One region of the Methylobacterium sp. Leaf113 genome, then DNA from elsewhere that is predicted to be linked to it. Evidence: predicted binding sites of a transcription regulator. Region 1 holds the regulator's gene; the other holds the start of a gene.
The links. Region 1 encodes HrcA, which represses chaperone genes, less so after heat shock. Its sites were predicted from a motif close to GTTAGCACTCNCNNNNNGNGAGTGCTAAC; they were not measured.
Positions count from the first base shown of each region.

Region 2: a site for HrcA is predicted at 2,645-2,673, ahead of groES (co-chaperone GroES). Genes of this name have one in related genera too.

Region 1 covers NZ_LMNJ01000053.1:116,040-127,415, forward strand. Annotated here, with positions in the region: gene ASF60_RS22180 (penicillin-binding protein activator) at 1-341, shown strand, start outside; gene hemW (radical SAM family heme chaperone HemW) at 342-1,520, opposite strand; gene rdgB (RdgB/HAM1 family non-canonical purine NTP pyrophosphatase) at 1,584-2,216, opposite strand; gene rph (ribonuclease PH) at 2,213-2,929, opposite strand; gene ASF60_RS24860 (hypothetical protein) at 3,068-3,448, shown strand; gene hrcA (heat-inducible transcriptional repressor HrcA) at 3,893-4,948, shown strand; gene ASF60_RS22210 (DUF1236 domain-containing protein) at 5,007-5,885, opposite strand; gene ASF60_RS22215 (MFS family transporter) at 6,181-7,539, shown strand; gene ASF60_RS22220 (YfdX family protein) at 7,805-8,590, shown strand; gene ASF60_RS22225 (hypothetical protein) at 8,738-8,956, shown strand; gene ASF60_RS22230 (chloride channel protein) at 9,021-10,865, opposite strand; tRNA gene ASF60_RS22235 (tRNA-His) at 11,061-11,137, shown strand; gene ASF60_RS22240 (transglycosylase SLT domain-containing protein) at 11,359-11,376, shown strand, end outside.
Region 2 covers NZ_LMNJ01000052.1:36,505-47,880, reverse strand. Annotated here, with positions in the region: gene ASF60_RS20995 (polysaccharide biosynthesis C-terminal domain-containing protein) at 1-1,431, opposite strand, end outside; gene ASF60_RS20990 (magnesium transporter CorA family protein) at 1,524-2,528, opposite strand; gene groES (co-chaperone GroES) at 2,742-3,029, shown strand; gene ASF60_RS26320 (hypothetical protein) at 3,049-3,108, opposite strand; gene groL (chaperonin GroEL) at 3,127-4,779, shown strand; gene ASF60_RS20975 (DUF1501 domain-containing protein) at 4,900-6,087, opposite strand; gene ASF60_RS20970 (DUF1800 domain-containing protein) at 6,100-7,626, opposite strand; gene ASF60_RS20965 (2OG-Fe(II) oxygenase) at 7,803-8,435, opposite strand; gene ASF60_RS25875 (hypothetical protein) at 8,624-8,923, shown strand; gene ASF60_RS20960 (ABC transporter ATP-binding protein/permease) at 9,068-11,179, shown strand; gene ASF60_RS20955 (LrgB family protein) at 11,183-11,376, opposite strand, start outside.

The DNA of each region.
Region 1 (11,376 bases):
TGCCGGCGCTCCAGGGCGGCTGGTTCGCGGCACCGGACGCGGCGGGTTTCAACGGCTTCTCGCAGCGCTATCAGGCCCGGTTCGGGTTGGTGCCGCCGCGCGTCGCCACCCTCGCGTACGACGCCGTTTCGCTGATGGCGGCCCTGTCGCGCCAGTTCGGCTCGCAGCGCTTCGCCGACACCACCCTCACCAACCCGTCGGGCTTCTCCGGGATCGACGGGACGTTCCGGTTCCGACCGGACGGCCCGAGCGACCGGGCGCTGGCGGTCTACGAGATCCGCTCCGGCGCCCCGGTCGTCGTCAGTCCCGCCCCGCGAACCCTCACGCCCTCGGGCACCTGATCAGGCGGCGAGCGCGGCCACCACGGCGTTGAGGACCGGCGCCCCGGCCGGGGTCGCGGCGATGCGGCCGCCCGCATGTCGGGCGATCAGCCCGTCGGCGACGAGGCCGTCGATCCGTGCCGGGTCGAGGACTCTGCCTTTCAGGAGCGCGTAGCGGCGCGGGTCGATACCCTCGCGCAGGCGCAGGCCCATCATCAGGAATTCGTCGCCCTGGTCGGATGCCGCCAGGGTCTCGGTCTCGACGATGCCGTGACCGTCGCGCTCGACGCGGGCGAGCCAGGCTTCCGGCGCCCGCTCGGTGACGGTGCCAATCCGGCCCTCCGCCCCGACGAGGCGACCGTGGGCGCCGGGGCCGATGCCCGCATATTCGCCGTAGCGCCAGTACAGCAGGTTGTGGCGTGATTCCGCGCCCGGACGGGCGTGGTTCGAGATCTCGTAGGCGGAGAGCCCGGCGCGGTCGCAGACCTCCTGGGTCACGTCGTAGAGGAGGCGGGCGGAATCGTCGTCCGGCGGCACCAGCTTGCCGGCGGCGGCGAGACCGTAGAACGGCGTGCCGGGCTCGATGGTGAGCTGATAGAGCGACAGGTGTTCGGCTGCCCGCGCGATGGCGCCCTCGAGTTCGGCCCGCCAGGCGGCCGGGCTCTGATCCGGGCGCGCATAGATGAGGTCGAAGGAGTAGCGCTCGAAATGGGCGGCGGCGACCCGGACCGCCGCCATGGCTTCCGCGGCGCTGTGCAGGCGTCCGAGCTGCTTCAGGGAGACGTCGTCCATGGCCTGGACGCCGAGGGAAACGCGGTTGACCCCGGCGGCGCGGTAGCCGCGAAAGCGCTCCGCCTCGACGCTGGTGGGATTGGCCTCCAGGGTGATCTCGACCTCGGGTGCCACGGTCCACGCCCCGCCGATGGCGTCGAGGAGCCCCGCCACGGTGGCGGGCTGCATCAGGGAGGGCGTGCCGCCGCCGAGGAAGACGCTCGACACGGTGCGCCCGGGCGTGCGCGCCGCCACATGGGCGATCTCGGCCCCGAAGGCCTTGAGAAAGCGGACCTCGTCCACCGGCGCATGGCGCACGTGGCTGTTGAAGTCGCAATAGGGGCACTTCGAGGCGCAGAAGGGCCAGTGGACATAGACCCCGAACCCGGCATCGCGGGTCGGATGGTCCGGGCCTGTCGGTTTGGTCATGGGGCGCACGTCATGGGGCGGATGTGCGCGCGGGATTGCGGTTTGGCAATCCCGCCGCCGGTTTCAGGGACGCCGCAGGCAGCTCTGCGCCAGGAGCACGAAGGCGCGGGCGCGGTGCGACAGGGCGTTGCCGGTCTGCCAGTCGACGCCGTGCTTTTCCTCCGAAGAGATCTCACCGAAGGTGCGGTCGTAACCGTCGGGCAGGAACATCGGATCGTAGCCGAAGCCGCTCGCGCCCCGAGGAGCCACGAGTTCACCGAAGACCCGTCCCTCGAAGGTCTCGGTGTGGCCGTCCGGCCAGGCGATCACCAGGGCGGAGACGAAATGCGCCCGCCGGGTGGTGGCGCCGCGCTTGTCGAGTTCCGCGGCGATGCGCGCCATGGCGCCCGAGAAATCCTTCGACGGCCCGGCCCAGCGGGCCGAGAACAGCCCGGGCGCCCCGTCCAGCGCGTTCACGCACAGACCGGAATCATCGGCAAAGGCCGGCAGATTCGAGGCCGTCGCGGCGGCGAGCGCCTTGAGGGCGGCGTTCTCGGCAAACATCGTTCCGGTCTCGTCCGGCTCGGGCAGGCCGAGTTCGCCGGCCGAGACCGCATCGACGCCGAAGGGTGCCAGCAACTCGCGCATCTCGACGAGCTTGCCGGCATTGTGGGTCGCGATGACGACGCGGCCCGTGAGGATGCGAGGGTCGCTCATACGCCAATAGCCTGCTTCTGGAGGACGACGAGGGACTGGACCCCACCCTTGGCGAGGCGCAGCAATTCGAGCAGCTCGTCTTCCGAGAACGGCTTGCCCTCGGCGGTGCCCTGCACCTCCACGAGGCCGCCGGTGCCCGTGATGACGAAGTTGGCGTCGGTCTCGGCCGCGGAATCCTCGTCGTAGTCGAGGTCGAGCACCGGCTTGCCCTTGTAGATGCCGCAGGAAATCGCCGCCACGTGGTCGCGGAGGGGGTCGACCGAGATGATCGAGCGGCTGCGCATCCAGGTGAAGCACTCGTGCAGGGCAACCCAGGCGCCGGTGATCGCAGCGGTGCGGGTGCCGCCATCGGCCTGGATCACGTCGCAATCGACCGTGATCTGGCGTTCGCCCATCGCCGGCAGGTTGGTGACGGCGCGCAGCGAGCGGCCGATCAGACGCTGGATCTCCTGGGTGCGGCCCGAGGGCTTGCCGGAATTCACCTCGCGCCGGGTCCGCTCGTGGGTGGCGCGCGGCAGCATCGCATACTCGGCCGTCACCCAGCCCTTGCCGGAGCCGCGCAGCCAGCCCGGGCCACGCTCTTCGAGCGAGGCCGTGCACAGGACCTTGGTCTCGCCGAAGCTGACGAGGCAGGAGCCCTCGGCATGGCGGGAGACGGCACGCTCCAGGGTCACGGTGCGCAGTTCGTCGGTCGCGCGCTTCGAGGGGCGCATGCCGCTCTCCTTCCAGAATCAGGGTTGGGAGCGGGCTTTACGGGTCCGGGTCCGGGCCTGCAAGCGAGGCTGTCACGCAAGGCCTGCCAGCGGACGGGGGATGGCCCATACGAAGAGGGCCGCCCCGAAGGGCGGCCCATGGCCGAAAAGGGCCACCCCGAAGGGCGGCCCGTGGCCGAGAAGGGCCGCTCCGAGGGGCGGCCCACGGCACGAAAGCGCTCAGTAGCGGTAGCGGCGATGACCGAAGTGATGGCCGCGGCGGTGACCGTAATGATGGCCGAAATGGCGGCGATGGTGATGGCCGAAGTGGCGGCCGTGATGGTGGTGGTGCCGGAAGCCGCGGCGATGATGACGCCAATGGCCGCCATACTGCACCTGGGTGAGGCCGACGGCCGGAGCGGCGACTTCGGTGGACACCATGGCGGGGGCGGCCTGGGCACCCTGAGGTGCGCCGAACAGCATGGCGCCGACCATCGCGAGAACGATGGCGAACGACTTGATCAGGCCGGATCGAGCTGAGTGTCTCATGGGTCTCTGCCTCCTGGTGGCTTCGGCTTGAGCGATTCGCCGGCGGGTGTTCACCGACGACGCACCCATGCAGATCGCGATGGGTGAGCGAGCCGGAGAACGATGGGCCCGGCAAATCGCGGGATACGGGAACGCACGACCCGGCCGGATCGTCGCAAATGGCCAAGCTGTTTCTTTGGGCAGCGGCGCGGTCTTGCTTCTCATGAGGCAAACGGCATGGGAAAGGCCGGGCGCATCGTTTCGGTGCCGCGGTGCGTTTGGAAGCGGTGCGTTGTCAGCGCCGCGCGTTCGTGAAGGCGCGGCGCCGCCTTTCCGGCCCGAGTCCGGCCTGGCGACGGCACGGTGGATTGTATTAACCCGTGGAGGACGTCACACTCCCCGTCTCAGGAATGGATCGTGACCGAGCCCGCCCGCCCCTTTTCGACCGTGCAGCAGATGCAGGTTCTCAGTGCGCTGAACGAGCGCTCGCGCGAGATCTTCCGTCAGATCGTCGAAAGTTATCTCACCACCGGTGAACCCGTCGGCTCGCGCAACCTCGCGCGCATCCTGCCGATGTCCCTCTCGCCCGCCTCGATCCGCAACGTCATGGCGGATCTCGAGCATTCGGGACTGATCTTCGCGCCCCACGCTTCGGCCGGGCGGCTGCCGACCGAGCAGGGCCTGCGCTTCTTCGTCGACGCCATGCTGGAAGTCGGCGATGTCGGGCGCGAGGAACAGGAGCGGATCGAGACCCAGATGCGCGCGGCCGCGTCCGGCCACACCTTCGATTCGGCGCTGGCCGAAGCCTCGATGCTGCTCTCCGGCGTCTCCCGCGGGGCCGGAGTGGTGCTGACCACCAAGACCAACGTGCATCTGAAGCACATCGAGTTCGTGCGTCTCGACCCGACCCGCGCTCTCGTGGTCCTGGTCTCCGACGACGGCTCGGTGGAGAACCGCCTGCTCGACCTGCCGCCCGGCCTGCCCGCCAGCGCCCTGCAGGAGGCCTCGAATTACCTGAACGCCCGCCTGCAGGGACGGACGCTCGGGTCGCTGCGGGCCGAGATCGAATCCGGCCGCCAGGTGATGAAGCGCGAACTCGACGCCATCACCGAGCGGCTGGTCGATGCCGGTCTCGCCGTCAGCGTCGGCCCTTCGGATGCCCGCCAGCTGATCGTGCGCGGACAGTCGAACCTCCTCGACGACCTGCGCGCCGCAGAGGATCTCGAGCGTATCCGTCTGCTTTTCGACGACCTCGAGACCCAGAAGGATGTGATCGAATTGCTGTCGCGCGCCGAGGGCGGCGAGGGCGTGCGCATCTTCATCGGCTCGGAGAACAAGCTGTTCTCCCTGTCCGGATCGTCGATGATCGCGGCGCCGTTCCGCGACGGCTCGCAGAAGATCGTCGGCGTCGTCGGGGTCATCGGTCCGACGCGGCTGAACTACGCCCGCATCGTGCCGATGGTCGATTACACCGCCCGGGTGGTCTCCGGGCTGCTGGATCGCAAGCGCTGAGCGATACCCGTGAGAGGCGGAGGCGAAGATCCGCCTCCGCATTGCGTGCGACCGACAATCAGCCGCGGATCACGTCGACGATCTCGTAGGTGTCGGGATCGACGATGACGATGTCGTCGCCGACCAGCACGTAGCGGTAATCCTCGTATTCGGGCGCGATCCGGACGATGTCCGGCGGTAGGTCGTAGAGGGTGTAGCTGCGGGCGATGGCCGTGCCGACGCTGAGAGCGAACACGCCGGCGGCCAGACGCGGAACTCCACGGCGGATCACGCTCTGACGGAACTCCGTGCGCTGCGGGGCCGCGAGACGGCCATAGGCTCCGCGCACCGCTCCCCGATCACCCCTGTCGTCGCGATCCGTCCGACCGTCCCGTCCGCCGCGGTCGTCCCGGTCGGCCCGGCCATCACGATCGGCTTTTCCATCGCGGTTGGCCCGGCCATCACGCTCCGCCTTGCCGTCACGATCCGCCCGGCCGTCACGCTCCGCCTTGCCGTCACGATCCGCCCGGCCATCGCGATCACCCTTCACGTCCCGGTCTGCCCGGCCGTCACGGTCGGCGGTGCCGTCCCGCGTTGCAGCGCCACCCGTCTCGCGGCCGCCCCGTTCGCCGGTTGCCTGTCCCGGGCGCTCGCCGCCGCGCGGACCCGCACCGCCCTCGGCCCCGCGCGCCCCGGCTCCACCGGCCTCGCCGCGCGATCCGGTGCCAGCCCCGGTTTCAGCGCCACCAGCCCCGCCGCGCATCCCGCCGCCGCCCGCGCCGCCGGCTCCCATGCCCGCGCCTCCGGCGCCACCACCCGCGCCCATGCCGGCGCCACCACCTGCACCGCCGGCGGCACCACCGCCCGCGCCACCACCCGGGCCGGCCTGCGCGAACGCCGTCGTTGCCCCGAGAAGAAGGGCCGTTGCCGCTACCGTGCTCCGGAAGAGCTTGCTCATGGGGTCGTTTCCAGTCTCGTTGTGGGAAGCACCGTCCCGTGCCGTCGCCCTCCGCAACGAAGTTCTACGAAAGACCGTTCCGCCTTTTCTTGATCTGATCTTACGACGTTTGCCGCGCGGGCATTTTGTACGAGCTGCGTAAGCTTAGCGATCGGTCTTCCACAGCCAAGTTTGCCGTTGATCTTGTCGGTGTACGCCAACCCGCTGAGCGGGCTTGTGAAACCAGCCTCACAGAGTAACGTCCGCGCCAAAGACGCCGCCGACCGGCGACGCCGAGAGCACAGGGACGAGACGGATGACAGGTGGGCCGGGGACACTCACGCACAGGGCGGACGAAGCGGCGGATAGCCGCCGCAGAATCAAGGCGATCGTCGCCTCCTCGTCGGGCAACCTCGTCGAGTGGTTCGATTTCTATTGTTACGCCTTCTTCGCCCTCTACTTCGCGCCCGTCTTCTTCCCCGAGGGGGATGACACCAGCCAGCTTCTGAAATCGGCCGCCGTCTTCGCCGTCGGCTTCTTCATGCGGCCAATCGGCGGCTGGCTCTTCGGCCGCATCGCCGATCGCCTCGGCCGCAAGAAATCGATGCTGATCTCGGTGCTGATGATGTGCGCCGGCTCGCTGATGATCGCGGTCCTGCCGACCTACGCGACGGCCGGCCATCTCGCCCCCGCCCTGCTGCTGCTCGCCCGGATGATCCAGGGCCTGTCGGTCGGCGGCGAGTACGGCACCAGCGCCACCTACATGAGCGAGATCGCCGTGAAGGGCCGGCGCGGATTCTTCGCCTCGTTCCAGTACGTCACCCTGATCGGCGGCCAGCTGCTGGCCTCGCTGGTGCTGATCATCCTCCAGAGCTTCCTCACCGCGCAGGAACTCACCGCCTGGGGCTGGCGCATCCCGTTCGTCATCGGTGCCGTCGCGGCCGTGGTCGCTCTCTACCTGCGTTCGTCGCTGCAGGAGACCGCCACCAAGGAGGACATGGCCAAGAAGGATTCCGGCACCTTCGCCGCCCTGTTCAAGCACTGGCGCGCCTTCTGCGTGGTGCTGGCCTATACGGCCGGCGGCTCGCTGAGCTTCTACACGTTCACCACCTACATGCCGAAGTATCTCTTCAACACCGCCCAAATCGACAAGGTCACCGCTTCGCAGATCTCCACCGCAGCCCTGTTCGTCTACATGATCATCCAGCCCTTCTTCGGCTGGCTCTCGGACCGGATCGGCCGCAAGGCCAACATGCTGCTCTATAGCGGCCTCGGCACCCTGATGGTGGTGCCGCTGATGACCGCCATCGGTTCGACGCAGAACGCGGTGCTGTCGTTCGCGCTGATCATGGTCGGCCTGATTGTGATCAGCTTCTACACGGGCATCAGCGGCATCGTGAAAGCCGAGCTGTTCCCCACCCAGGTGCGGGCGCTGGGCGTCGGCCTGTCCTACGCCATCGCCAACTCGCTGTTCGGCGGGACCGCGGAGGCGGTAGCCCTGTACCTGAAGCAGATCGGCTCCGAGAGCAGCTTCTTCTGGTACGTGACCGTGATGCTCGGCATCGCCTTCATCGCGTCGCTGATCATGCCGAACCCGAAGCGCCACGGATATCTCGACGGCGACGGGACGGTGGAGGAGGCGCTGACGCGCAAGACCCGGCTCTCGGCCGCCTGACGGCGCCACGGCCCGGCAACCAAAATCGCACGCGGTGCTCCTGCACCGCGTGCTTTTTTTATGCCTGCGGGTTTCAGATCAAACTGGTTTTGATCGGCTCCTTTATCAGCATGTTTGTCAACGGTGATTTGATGACGGAATGCTGACGATTAATTAACGTGACACGGTGCGAGGGCAATATCAATATCACCACAGAAGAGAGGTTTGGCGCGACCCTATTCCTCCAACACACACTCGGTCGCCGCTCCCTTCTGGAGGTATTGTCATGAAACGCATCAGAACCGTTGCCGCCGCACTTGTTGCGACATCGCTCCTCGGCGGCGTGGCTTTCGCCAACGACAAGCCGGCCGCGCAGGCCGCTCCCCCGATCTCGGCGGCCCAGCAGGCGGCGGATCGCGACGTCGGAAAGCTGTCCAAGGACGGCGCGCAGGCCTTCCGCGACCTGCACCTCGCCCGGATCGCCATCTTCAACGCCGATCCGACCCAGGCCAAGGACCTGATCGGCAAGGCTCAGGCGGCGCTCACCAAGGTGAAGACGGACGAGTCGGTCTTCACGAAGGCGGAAGCCGATCTGCACGCGACGCCCAAGAAGTCCGCACCCGCCACCGAGGCGAGCAAATCTTCCGATGCTGCCAAGCCATCGACCAAGCAAACCGCTTGGGTTCCGGTCGACGGGCAGCTGACCCTGGGCGAGGACTTCGTCGCGTCGCCGGCCAAGGCCGCCGCGGTGGCGACCGCCAACAAGAGCCTGGAGAAGGGTGATCGCAAGGCCGCCATCGACCAGCTCAAGCTCGCGGGCGTCGATGTGAACTTCGTCCTGGCGGTGGTGCCGCTCGATCAGACCACCACCGATGTCGACCAGGCGGCGACCCTGATCAACCAGGGCAAGTACTATGAAGCCAATGCCGTCCTGAAGAAAGCGGAGGACGGGCTGCGCTTCGACATCGTCGATATGGTGAGCATGCCACAGAAGGGCGCGGCTGCCGCTGCGCCGGCTCCGGCCGCCGCCGCGACGGCTCCCGCCGCCACCGGCACGACGGTCAAGAAGTAAGGGTCCGATCCCGGACGGCCGTGAGCCGCTTCCCCTCACGAGGGGGTGCGGCTCGCATCCGTGCCGGAGGTGGCCCCTGCGCCGGGCGGATCTTCCCGTTCGGCGTCTCGCGCCCTGCTTCCGGCCCGGTTCGTCCGTGATCCGTCGATGAAGGTACCCACCGTGATCAGTATCGGGATCAGCCTCGGCCTTCTGTGCTCGGCCGCCGTCACGGGGTTCGGCCTCGTCCTGGCCTCCGGCCTGTTCGGCCACCCCGTCGACGGCCAATTGCCGAGCGACTGGGGCTGGAGCCTCGTCATGATGGGATCGGCGAGCCTGCTCGCCTTCGGGATCTTCGGATGGCGCCGCAACCATCCCGGTTCGTGACCACGCCCGGCCCGCCACCCGCCGGCATGTTCTGGTCCTGCCTATTCCGCGCCCGGCCTGCGCGTCAGGTCGCCTCGCCCAGCACCGCCCGGCGCTGGCGGTCCAGTTCCTCGCTGTAGCGCTTCAGCGTGTGGCTCTCGGTCAGCAGGCCGATGACCTTGCGGGTCTTCAGGTCCTCCACCACCGCCAGGGCTTCGCTCTCGGTCCGGTCGAACGCCGCCGTCGCCGCCTTGGCATTCATCTCGGCGGTCAGAACATCGTCGCGATGCCGCAGGAGGCTGGCGAGATCGGGCGAAGCCCCCTCCGTCTCCAAGAGGGCCGCATGGGCTTCGGGCACGAGCACGATCCCGGCGTAGCGGCCGTCCCCGTCCACCATCACCACCCGTGAGGGCGATCCGAGCGGGTGCTTGCGCAGAAAGCTGGCGAGGCTCTGGTCGATGGAGGCTGTCGAGACCTCCCGGCGCATCAGCCGGCCGACCGTCAGCGTCCGGATCCAGCCGACGTCATGCGCGCTGCGGATGCTCTCGCCCCGGAGATGGAAGCGCCACGTCGCGAAGGAGTAGCCGAAGGTCTTGCGCACGGTCAGGGAGGAGGCGATCACCGCCACCAGCACCAGGCCGGTGATCGGGAAGCTGCCGGTGAGTTCGAGGGCGAGGAACGTCATGGTCAGCGGCCCGCCGATCACCGCCACCGACAGGGAGCTCATGCCGATCACCGCGTAGGCGAGCGGGGTCAGGCCGAAATTCACCATTCCGGGCAGGATCAGCGGCATCCCGACCGCGAAGATCTCGCCCGCCACGGCGCCGAGGAAGAGCGAGGCGAAGAACAGGCCGCCGCGGAAGCCGGAGCCGATGGAGATCGCCGAGGCGATCGCCTTGGCGACGAACAGCACGATGAGGGCGGAGAGGCCGAGGGCGTTGCCATGCGCCTCCAGGTGCAGGTGCAGCGCCCCGTGTCCGCCGGACAGGACCTGAGGCGAGGCCAGGAGCGCCAATCCGCCGACGCAGAGGCCTCCCACCACCGGGGCGCAGAGCGCGGGCAGACGGGTGATGCGGAAGCCGGCCTCGACCAGGGTGACACCGCGCATGATCAGGATGCCGAGCCCGGCGCAGAGCAGCCCGAGGGTGAGGCTCGGCATCGTGTCGAGGGTCGTCAGCACCGTGGTGGTGATCGCGTCGGCCCGGTCGACCGTGACGAGGGAGGTTTGCGCCACCAGCGCCCGGGCGACGACGCTGCCGCACAGGGCGGCCACCACGACGGGCGTCAAGGTGGCGATGGAATAGGTCCCGATGATGAGTTCGAAGGCATAGAACGCGCCGGTCAGGGGGGCGCCGAAGGCTGCCGCGATGGCGGCGGCCGCCCCGCAGCCCACCAGGGTGCGCTGGTCGGCACGCCGCAATTCGAAGGACAGGCCGAGGCGGGAGGCGACGCCGGCACAGAACTGCGTGTAGGCCGCCTCCATGCCCACCGAGACGCCGCTGCCGTTGGAGATCGTGTTCTGGATCACCACCACGGTGGAATCACTGAGGGACATGCGCCCGCCGTGCAGGGCGTTGGCCTCGATGGGGTCGACCGGCGCGCGCCGGGGGCGCCGGCGCCAGCGCAGCGCGAGGGTGAACAGCGCGAGCAGGACGCCGCCGAAGGCGGGCGCCAGCAGGATCGCCAGGGGCGAGAGATCCGTAGCGGCGCTGAGGCGCATGCCCGGCGGCAGGCCGTACAGCACCTCGCGCATCGCCTGCGTCGCCCGGTTCATCGCCGCCACCGACAGGCCGGAGGCGCATCCGATCAGGCCGGCCAGGACGATGAGGCCGATTTCGCTGCCGCGCACGAGGGCGCGCAGTCGCCCCGGCGCCTGCACGAGCACCTGTCGGGCAGCCGGCGAAGAGGAAGAGCGGTTGCGCAGGGGCATGGGCCGGGCTGGAAGCGGTCGCGGACGGCGACGGAGAGGCATCAAGGCCTCCCCTTACCCTGCGGCCGATGGAGGCGTCGATGGCTGAACCGGGCACGCATGGCCCTGACAGGCCGGGACAGATCCACACTTTTGCCGACGATCGGCCGAAGGCGGCTTGAAATGCGGCGCGGCTCGGGATAGATCGCCCGCAGTGCCGCTGTAGCTCAGTTGGTTAGAGCGCTTGATTGTGGATCAAGAGGTCCCCCGTTCGAGCCGGGGCAGTGGTACCATTCTGTGAATCGAAGTGTCGGGCGGTCGTGCGTGAGCAGGGCCGCTTTTCGCGTTTGAGTCCCACGTTGGCGCGACGCGCCCGAAACGTGCCGGGGTGTGCGCCAGCGCTCTCGACACTGAGGCAAACTTGCCACGGGATTGCCCCAAACTGGGCCGTGTTGTCGCCACATCTCGCAAGCTAATCTCAATCCAGGTCAGGGAACGAGGTTGGGTCGAGCAGATGCAGGGTCGAAACGTC
Region 2 (11,376 bases), on a different contig from region 1:
AAGGCTGCGGGAAAGACGCGCCATCGCGTGGCCCCTCAACCCGGCAATGTCGAAGAACCAGACCAGGGCGCCGTAGACCGCGATGCCGAGCGGTACGCCGAGGGCGAGGGCGCGGGTCGGTTCGATGTGGCGCAACGGCAGGAGGCAGAGCGCCATGGCCATGGAGGCGACACAGGCCGCCAGGATCTCCCACCAGGGCAGGCGCAGCCGATCCGGGCCGGTCAGTGCGCGAATTCCCAGCAACAGCGTCGCGGTAGCCAGCCCTAGGGTCTGCGCGACCGCGACGCCCTCGGGACCCAGCAGGGGTGGGAGGAACCATAACCCGGCGGCGTTGAGACCCAATCCAACGCAGGCAGCCGCGATGACCGGGCGAGTCCGTCTGCGGATCTGGAAGATCGGATTGAGCGCGAAATTCATCATCGCCAGACAGAAGAAGCCTGGCACCATCACGCCGGCATAGGCGGAAAAGGGACCACGGTAAGCTTCTGGCACCACCAGTGTCTCCAGAGCGGGAAGCACGGCCCAGAACCCGACGGCGCAGGGCAGAAGCAAGGTGACGACAACGCCGACGTTCAGTCCGACCTGGCGCTCGGCCGCGGCACGGCCCTCCTGCTCCTCCACCCGGACGGCTAGTTGAAACAACAGTAGGTCGAGGGCAGTGCCGAGGGTACCGATACTCCGGGTGGTGACATCGGCAGCCAATGCAAAGTAGCCGGCTTCGGCAAGACCCGCATGGGCCGCGATGCTACCCCGATTGAGAAATGGAAGGAGCTGATAGATCGCATTCGCGGCAATCAGCGGCAGACCATAGGCGACGAAGAGCCGCCAAGTCTCCCGGACGCGGGCCTGCAGGCGCGGCACGACCGGGTCGCGCATCGGACCGTAGAGAAGCAGGACAGCAACGGCCTGGCTGATACCGGCCGCCACCAGAACCCAGACCGGTTGCGGAAAGTACCAGGCGGCCCCCGCCATCAGAACGAAGGCGAGGGCATTCTTGACCGCGACGAGGTTGAAGTAGAGCGCACCGTCAAAGCGCGCGCGGACGAGCGCGGCATGATAGTCGAAAACCCCGATGCCCAGCGCGGCCACCGCAGCACCGGCCGTGATCGCGAAATGGCTGTCCGCACTCGGCTGAAGCGAGACGCCGAACACGGCACAGAGCAAAGCCGCAGCGAACAGGGCCAGCGCCAGAAACGCGTAGGCATGGTCGAGCCCGTGGCGGATCCAAGGCTCATCGACGCGCACCCGAACGGAATAGAAGCGCGTCGCCGACAGGCGAAGCCATTCGAACAGGATGGTGTTTGCGACGATCGCACCGGCGGTCGCCAAAGCGAACAGGCCGAAATCGGCGGGCCCGAGCAGCTTGGCGATCAGGAGCCCGAGGACGAAGTTCAGACCTGCATTGAGGACGAAGGCAGCGATCACGGCCATGGCGCGGACACTTCATCCTCGAAGGCTGCTTGGACGGGCAGCGATGCAACCGGGTTGGTTTCGCACGCGCGACCGAACAATTCGTCACGCCCTCAGATCCAGCCCCGAATCCGAAAGAAAACGACCGGAATGATGGCGCTGAGCGCGATCAGGGTCAGGCCGTAAGGATAGCCGTAGAGCCAGTCGAGTTCCGGCATGTGCTTGAAGTTCATGCCGTACATCGAGGCGATCAGCGTCGGCGGGATACCCACCACGGAAGCCACGGTGAGAACCCGGAAGGTGTTGTTCTGCTCGATGCTGATGAGGCCCAGCGTGGCGTCGAGGAGGAACTGCACGTTCTCCGACAGGCGAATTTCGAACTCGTCGAGGGAGGCGATGTCCCGGCGCATCGCCTCGAATCTCGGCACCTGCTCCTCCCCGAGGATATGCTCGCATTCGTTTGCGACGAACGGCACGATCCGCTCCAGTCCGAGGAGACTGGAGCGGATCTTCCCGAGCGCCTTTCCGCGTCGACCGATGCCGCGCAGGATACGGCGAAGGGCCAGGTCGCGCCGGCGGGGGTTCTGGTGCGGGACCCTGATGTCCCCGGTGGCGGCGCTGCTGCGGACATCGAAATCGAAGATCCGCGTCGAGAGGGCGTCGAGGTCCGCGCCCATGTCCTCGAGGGCGTCTGCGAGACTGTCGACCAGTTCCTCCACCAGCAGAAGGAAGATCTCCGTGCTGGTGGTGCCCGGTCCGTCTCCGGCATCGATCCGCCTCTTGACCTCCGCGAAGGCCCGCAGATCGTGGAAGCGGACGGTGAGCAGGCGATCCTTCGTCAGGACGAAGCCGAGGGGTTTGAGCTGAGAATCCAGTTTGTCGAAGGTGATCATCGGCGTGGAGAGCGTGAAACCGCTCTTCATCCGGCGCAGACGGCTCGAATTCTCGACCTCGCTCAGCGCTTTGCGCGACGGTACGCTGATGCCGGTGGCAAGTTGGACCCGCTCTGCCTCGGCACTGCTCGGATCCTTGAGGTCGATCCAGACGGCATGGGAGGGATAGGCGCTATCTGGCGCCGCAGGCTCGACCGCACCCTGCGGTCCATGAAGCTCGATCATCCGCGAAGGACTTTCCGTCGGGGTGTGAAATGAAGGAAGGATCCTGTCGTCGGAACGTCGTCGGACCCTGCGACAGTCTTGACTCGACGGAGCCACGCGCCTAACTCGGCGCCATCGTTAGCACTCACCTAGAGAGAGTGCTAACGGCCTGGGTTGAGCGCGCTGCCGCGCCGCATCAACGCCATCCACGAATTTGAAGCAAGAGGGCAGCTCATGAAGTTCCGTCCGCTGCACGACCGTGTCGTCGTCCGCCGCATCGAAGGCGAAGAGAAGACCAAGGGGGGCATCATCATCCCCGATACCGCCAAGGAGAAGCCGCAAGAGGGCGAGATCGTCGCCGTCGGCCCCGGCGCCCGCGACGAGGCGGGCCGTATCAACGCGCTCGACGTCAAGGCCGGCGACCGCGTCCTGTTCGGCAAGTGGTCCGGCACCGAAGTCAAGATCGATGGTCAGGACCTCCTGATCATGAAGGAATCCGACATCATGGGCGTCGTCGCCTAAAGCGCGGCCCGCCTTCTTCCTACGATCCTAGCTGAGTCCTTCGAGCGCGCTCTCGTTTCGAGCGCCTCAGGGCTCTCAACAACTTAAGGATTTGAACATGGCAGCAAAAGAAGTCCGTTTCGGCTCCGATGCCCGCGAGAAGATGCTCCGCGGCGTCGACATCCTCGCTGACGCCGTCAAGGTGACGCTCGGTCCCAAGGGCCGCAACGTCGTCATCGAGAAGTCCTTCGGCGCTCCGCGCATCACCAAGGACGGCGTCACCGTCGCCAAGGAGATCGAGCTCTCCGACAAGTTCGAGAACATGGGCGCCCAGATGGTGCGCGAAGTGGCCTCGAAGACCAACGACATCGCTGGCGACGGCACTACCACCGCCACCGTCCTGGCCCAGGCCATCGTCCGCGAAGGCGCCAAGTACGTCGCCGCCGGCATGAACCCGATGGACCTGAAGCGCGGCATCGACCTCGCCACCACCGCTGCCGTGAAGGACATCACGAGCCGCGCCAAGAAGGTCGCCTCGTCCGAGGAAGTCGCCCAGGTCGGCACCATCTCGGCCAATGGCGACAAGGAAATCGGCGAGATGATCGCCCACGCCATGCAGAAGGTCGGCAACGAGGGTGTCATCACCGTCGAGGAAGCCAAGACCGCCGAGACCGAGCTCGACGTCGTTGAGGGCATGCAGTTCGATCGCGGTTACCTTTCCCCGTACTTCATCACGAATGCGGAGAAGATGGTCGCCGAGCTCGAGGACCCCTACATCCTCATCCACGAGAAGAAGCTCTCGTCGCTCCAGGCGATGCTGCCGGTTCTCGAGGCCGTGGTGCAGACCGGCAAGCCGCTCGTCATCATCGCCGAGGACATCGAGGGTGAGGCGCTCGCCACGCTCGTCGTGAACAAGCTGCGCGGTGGCCTTAAGGTCGCGGCCGTCAAGGCTCCCGGCTTCGGCGATCGCCGCAAGGCCATGCTCGAGGACATCGCGATCCTGACCCAGGGTCAGATGATCGCCGAGGACCTCGGCATCAAGCTCGAGAACGTCACCCTCCCGATGCTCGGCCGCGCCAAGCGCATCCGCATCGAGAAGGAGACCACCACGATCATCGACGGTCTCGGCGAAAAGGCGGACATCGAAGCCCGCGTCGGCCAGATCAAGGCGCAGATCGAGGAGACCACCTCGGACTACGACCGTGAGAAGCTCCAGGAGCGCCTGGCCAAGCTCGCCGGCGGCGTCGCGGTCATCCGCGTCGGCGGCGCGACTGAGGTTGAGGTCAAGGAGAAGAAGGACCGCGTCGACGACGCGCTCAATGCCACCCGCGCTGCGGTGGAAGAGGGTATCGTCCCCGGCGGCGGCACCGCCCTCCTCCGTGCCCGCGAGGCCGTCCGCGCCCTCACCAGCGACAACCCGGACGTCCAGGCCGGCATCAAGATCGTGCTGAAGGCCCTTGAGGCGCCGATCCGCCAGATCGCCGCCAATTCCGGCGTCGAGGGCTCGATCGTGGTCGGCAAGATCACTGACAACACCTCTTCGATCACCTTCGGCTTCAACGCCCAGACCGAAGAGTACGTTGACATGATCCAGGCCGGTATCGTCGACCCGGCCAAGGTCGTGCGCACCGCCCTTCAGGATGCGTCCTCGATCGCCGGCCTCCTCGTCACCACCGAGGCCATGATCGCCGATGCTCCGAAGAAGGACAGCGGCGCCCCCATGGGCGGCGGCGGCGGCATGGGCGGCGGCATGGGTGGCATGGACTTCTGATACGTCCAAGACATCTGAACACCGTAAACAAGGGGGTCGCCGAAAGGCGGCCCCTTTTTTCATGTTGTGACCGGACGAAAACGCGCGCACCGACGACGCAGCGCGCGGAGGTCTACGGGCTCAGACCAGCCCGAGATCGCTTGGGGAGACGTCCGGGAAGATGCGACCGAGACTGGCTGCATCGAGTCCGTAGATGCGCTGCAACAGACCACTCAGCATCGCCCGATAATCGGTGAGCACCGGATAGTCCCTGTTCTGGAACAGATGAGCTTCGTCGGCCCGAACCTGCGGACCGGCGATCCGGCCGCCCCGTACCCCGCCCCCGAGCACCCAGTAGACGCTACCGTGACCATGATCGGTGCCGCGATTACCGTTCTCGCGGAAGGTCCGACCGAACTCGGAAACCACGACCACGACAGTATCGGTCCAGCCGGCGCCGATCTCCTGGACGAAGCCGGAAAGGCCACGGCCAAGTTCTCCGATGCGGTCGGCGAGATAGCCGGTTGCACCGCCCTGGTTCACATGCGTATCCCACCCACCGACATCGACGAAGCCGAGGTTGAACTGGTCCCGCATCAGGCGGCCGATGCGACGGGCGGCCAATTCGAACCCCTTGGGCGAAACCGCGCCGCGATCCGCCTGTGCTTGGTGATCGGAGATTGTCCGATAGACCTCATCTCGGACCCGAAAGCCCTCGTTCACCGCGCTCGCCAGGGGGCCGCCCGCGTACATAGCCCGGATCAGAGCAGCCTGCCTCTCGTCGATCCCCGGCTTGCCGATCCCGTGGATCGCGATGTTGGGCACGGGATCGGGTCCCCGGAAGATCAGGGGTGATTGCTCGGTGAAGGCGATCGGGCGCACCCGCGTCAATTCCACGGCGAGGCGCGCCATGAACCCGGATTGGTAATTTCGCGAATCACCGACCGGCTGTCCGAGTTCGATCGTGTCCTGCGTCTCGAAGTGGCTGCGGGTGAGGTCGTTCGTACCGGCGAACGGCACGAAGGCCGCCTCTCCTTTCGCGTAGAGCGGCAGGATCGTCTCGCGCAGCGCCGGATGAAGGCTCCAGTCGGCATCGAGCGGGAGGGCTGCCGCCGGGTTCGCCGGATCGGGTCGAGCCACCGCCAGATTCGGCCGGGCTCGATAGTAGAAGTCGCTGCCGGTCGGGATTACCACATTGGCGGCGTCGTAAGCCCCCCGCAGGAAGACGACGAGAAGGCGGGCATCGGCTTTGGGCGCCGCCCACACCCGGCCCGCGACGGTGCTGGCACCGAAGGCGGCGGCAGCGCGGATGAGATCGCGTCTGTTCATCGATCCGCCTCCTCAATGCATGAACTCGGGGGAGGACAGGAACAACGTGTTCCAATCCTGGGGCGAGACCGCCCGACGCAAGGCGTCCCTCGTCCGCGGCGTGAGGGTCGCCATCAGCGGCCCGAAATAGAGACCATTCTGCAGGAGCGGAAAGGCAGGTTCCTCGACCGCATCGAGGGCGCCAGACTTGAACAGCCCCGCCGAGCCGGAGCCGATCTGGCGCGCGATCTCGAAGCGCATCGTGAGCTGGCCTGGGCCGCTCCAGGCAGCGGCGTCGAGCGGATACCCGTCGGGTGTCGAGCGATTGAAGAGGCCCTCTCCGAGGCGGTTCAACCAGTTCTGGACTGGGGTCGTATTCAGAATGACCCGGTCGTCATAGGCCAGCCGCAGGGCCGAAAAAACATAGCGGACCGGATCCTTGAAGCCCGAGCCGGCCGCGTCCACGAATTCCGGAGAGTGGACGAGCGCGCCCAGCACTGCCGCGGTATCGCCGTCCGTTCGAGTGAAGACCGCGGCGAGCCGATCGACGAGAGCATTCGAGGGCGAACGCCCCATCAGATAGAGGGCCATTGCCCGGGAGACGTTGCGGGCGGTTGCGGGATGCCGGGCCAGAACGTCGAGCGCCTCCTCGATCTCGGCATAGCCACGACTGTGGATGGTATGACCAAGCAGAACCTTGCTGCCGTAATCGTGCCGGGCCGGGTTGAACAGGAAGAGCCCCTTTCGGACGAGATCGCCCTGAAGCTCTGGCTTCACCCTGGGGTTTTCGGGCCGCGAATCGATACCGGCCCCCGTGAGAATACGAGCCAATTCCTCCACGTCGTGCTGCGCGTACCCCCCTCCGACGCCGAGGGTGTGAAGTTCCATGAGTTCGCGGGCGTAGTTCTCGTTGAGCCGACCAGCAGCATTCTCGACGTTATCGAGGTAGCGCAGCATCGCCGGGTGCTCGAGCGTCGCAGTCAGGAGATCGCGGAATCGCCCAAGGGCATTGGGGCGGATGGCAGTGTCGAGAAAGTCGCCGACGAGGACGCGCAGATTGGCCTTGCCCTGATGCACGTTGAAGCGGTTGAACCAGAACCAAGTCATCCGCTCCCGAACCTGATCCGGCGCATAGAGCGCTCGCAGGATCGTGGCGGTCAGTGATTGCCGGTAGGCGTCGTTCAAGGCGCCCTGATAGGCGGATTGAGCCGCCTTCTTGGCGTTCAGATCGGCGAGCCCATTCGCGGCCTTGGCTTGTGCGTCGAAAGCGACGACGCGATCGATCAAGGCGCCCTGTGGCTGGATCGAATGGATTTGGGCCTGAGCCACGGGCGGGAGTGCCATCGCGTGGGACGGCCGCAGTTGCGCCGACAGCCAGGCTTCCCGCCCTTGCGCCCGCAGCGCGGAGAAACTCGTCGGCGTCGCTCCCCAGGTCAGCGCGTCGAGAAGCGCGAGGTCCGACGACGGTGACCCGACGGGCGCTGCAAATACCGGCCCACAGGTCAGGATGGCCCAAACGAGAGCGGTCCGAACGATCGCCGCGCCACACAACCTCGACATGAGTCGCCCCCTCCGGCTTATCCGTAAGGTGCAACTCGCCGAGGAAACATGGCGGTGGAATGTCGGGGAGAAGGCAGGCGCGGCGGAGAAACCGACCGGAAACCAGATTGTGGCCCACCGCCTGCCACCTGTCGCCCCCCCTTCGAACTTGGACCCGCCCCTTCGGGACGGTGCCCTTACCGGCCGAAGATGCCCTTCAGGAACTGGGCGGTACGATTACGCTTTTTCTTGCGCTCGAGTTCGTTCGCATCCTTGACCCAGGCCACCTGCACAACGCGACGCTCGCCCGCGAAAGGCTCGTGGCCGTGCCAGGAATTGTCAGCGCGAAGGAACGCGAACATCGTGCCCATGGTGGGAGGGACCTCGACCGCGAAGGGTTCATAGTTCTTGCCGTCATAAAGTACCCGCAGGCGCCCGGCCGCCGGAGCGTCCCAGGCGTCGTTCATGTAGATCAGCATCGTCATCACCTTGGACGGGCCATCGGTGTGGATCGAGCCGTATTTCAGCTGACTGCGCTTCATGATGGTGGTGAGGCGCGGACATGAGACGAGATCGATGCCGAACTTCTCACCCATGATCCGCGAGAAGGCGTCGCTTTCCAGTTCTTCGATCAGCGCTTTGAAGCGGCCCTTCAAGGCGACCTCGTCGACGGTGAGATAGCCGGGCTTGGCGATCGCCGGAAAATCCTGGCGGATCTCATCGACGGCTTCCGGCTTCAGAACGTCGTTTCCGAGAAAGAAGCTGTAGGGCTCCCGCGATACGGGAGCGGCACGCACGGCATCGAGATTGAGGATCGACAGTCCCGTCATGGCTCAGACGTTCGTCCATTCCGGCGGACCGAACCGTCAGCCGGTGGTCGCGCGCTGGGTTAAGCGCCCGCGGGGCGCAATCTCGGTGGATAGAGCGCGCGATTGCGGCAAGCGGACGGCAACCCCTTTCCGCGTCACACGGAAACTGCCATGCTTGGCCGCATCGAAACAGAGGAACGGCGCCGCGTATCGTGACGAGATGCCTCGCACTCGCCCTCTGCGCCATCCTGGTGACGCCGGCCAGTGCTCAGAATCCCCTCCCCTCGACCCAGCGCTTGACCTGCGCCGATGCCATGGCTTTGGTGAGGGACAGAAGATCGCTTTGGATCAACCCCGGCAACGCAGCCGCTGAGCGCTTCGTGCGGGACCGCAGTCAGTGCAATCTGACGGAGATTGCAGAACTGCGCTTCGTTCCGACACGCGATAACCCGGAATGTCCCATCGGCTATCGTTGCCGCGAGCCCGACTTCGGTGACTGGGACTGGTAGCGGTTCCGTCGACGCGGGCGGAAGCCGAGTTGCCGGAGGTCGCAGGGCAGCGCCACGATCTCGCCACGACCGGACGGCAATGCCACCGGCAATCCGTGCCGTCTCGGCATCCAGCCATAAGAACAATGACAAGGGGAGGCGCACGTGCCCGCATTGAGGACAGGCCTCGGCCTGCAAGCCGGGATCACGGCGCTCTTCGCTCTCGCTCTTCTGATCCTGCCGGGCGTGTCCACGCCGCTGTATGTCAGCCTCAGCGGCTTCGCCATGGCGGCGATCCTCATCGCGTCCGGCAAACTCTCCGACTACCTGAAGGTTTTCGTGTCGGTCTACGGGATCGGCTACGTGCTGCTCGCGGGTTCGAAAACGCTGGCCACCATGGGCAGCCTGCCCGCCGTCGTGGCGGCACTGCTGCCCCCAGCCTTCGCTGCCACGGGCGCCGTGGTCTTCGCCGGCGTGGTCCTCGCCATCTCACATTGGAAACCGGTCCGCGACATCACCCTGATCGCCGACCCGTATTTTGCAAACCGAGACAAGCCAACCAAGGAGATCGGCCTGTTCCGCTGGTTCGGGCGCACGGAGGGTCAAATCGGCCAGCGGCTCGTCGCGCTGTCGATCTTCGTCAATTTTGCGGACGTCGCGCTGACGCTGCGGTTCAACTTTTTTTATCGTGACCTCTACAACTCCATCCAGGAATACGACCAGCAGGCTTTCTGGTATCAGCTGGCCTGGATCTTCGTCCCGCTGGCCCTCCTGAACATCGCCATCGGCATGTTCGACCTGTTCGTCGATTCCTCGTTGCACATCCGCTGGCGCACCTGGCTGACCCACAGCCTCTACGAGCGCTGGCTCGGCGCCGGTACGCACTACCGTATTCCCTTCACCGACGAAGATGCCGACAATCCGGATCAGCGTATCCAATCCGACGTGAACGCCTTCATCCAGCAGACAGCTGGTGTATCAATTCGCCTGTTGTCCCAGGCTGCTCAGCTCGTCTCATTTATCGTCGTGCTCTGGACCCTGAGCCGCGATTTCGTCCTGCCCTTCACCGACATGGTGATCCCGGGCTTCCTGGTCTGGCTGGTGATCGCCTATGCGTTGGTCGGAACATGGCTCACCCATCTGATCGGGCGTCCCCTCATCGGGCTTAACTTCCGCCAGGAGCAGGTCGAGGCGGATTTCCGCTTCTCGCTCGCTCGAAACCGCATCTACTCCGAGCAGATCGCGCTGCTGCGCGGCGAGCGGGCTGAGAGCACGCGGCTCGCCACCCTGTTTCATGCAATCATCGACAACTACATCGGCATCATCTTCCGACGCATCAAGCTGATCGCCTTCACCTTCAGCTATCGACAAGCCAGCGCGATCTTCCCGCTGGTCATTGCCGCTCCGTCGTTCTTCGCCAAGAAGATCACCCTCGGCGCTTTGCAGCAGACGTCCAGCGCCTTTGGAAGCGTGCAGGAATCGCTGAACTTCTTCATCACCTCCTATCTGACGCTGGCTTCCTACAGGGCGAATACGATTCGTCTTGGCTCGTTCAAACGGGCAATGACGAAAGCGGAGGCCCTTTCAGCGGCGGGCTATGGCCTCGTGCAAGGCAACGAAACCACCGGTGAGGTGGTCGCCCGGAACCTCACGCTCGCCCTTCCGGACAACCGCGAAATCGTTACGGCGGAACGGCTGACGCTCCAACGGGGGAAAGCGACGCTGGTCACCGGCCCATCCGGCTCCGGCAAATCGACGCTGTTCCGCGCGATCGCTGGGGTTTGGCCCTTCGGTCGAGGTCGGGTCGACGTCCCGGCTGGCCAGTCAGCCCTCGTCCTGCCACAGCGGCCCTACCTCCCGCTCGGTACGTTACGTGGAGCGGTGGTCTACCCGAACACAACGGATCAATTCACGGATGCGGCAATCCAAGACGCCCTGATCGCGGCCCAGCTTCCGCAATTCGCCGACCGGCTCGACGAAGTGGATAGCTGGGACCGGCGCCTGTCCGGTGGTGAGCAGCAGCGCCTCGCTATCGCCCGGGCTGTCCTGACCAAACCGGATTGGCTGTTCCTCGATGAAGCCACGGCCGCCCTTGATGAGCCCAATGAAGCTGCGATCTATCGCATGCTGCGGGAGCGACTTCCTGGCACAACAATCGTGTCCATCGGGCATCGCTCGACCCTTCATGCCCTCCACGACCGGCGCATCGACATGCAACCGGTCGACGACGGCCGGTTCACTCCTCGGGAGGTTTCCTCGACTGTCGTCGCTCAGTAGAGGTCAGCGCAGAAAGGTCAGTGCAATCGGTGCCAGGATCGCAGTGAGGAAGGCATTCAAGCCAAGGGCAATACCCGCGAAGGCGCCGGCAACCTCGTTGACCTGAAAAGCACGTGCCGTTCCAACCCCATGCGCAGCAAGGCCCGCCGCGAAGCCGCGAGCGCGCATGTCCCGAATGCGCAGAACGTTCATCAGCG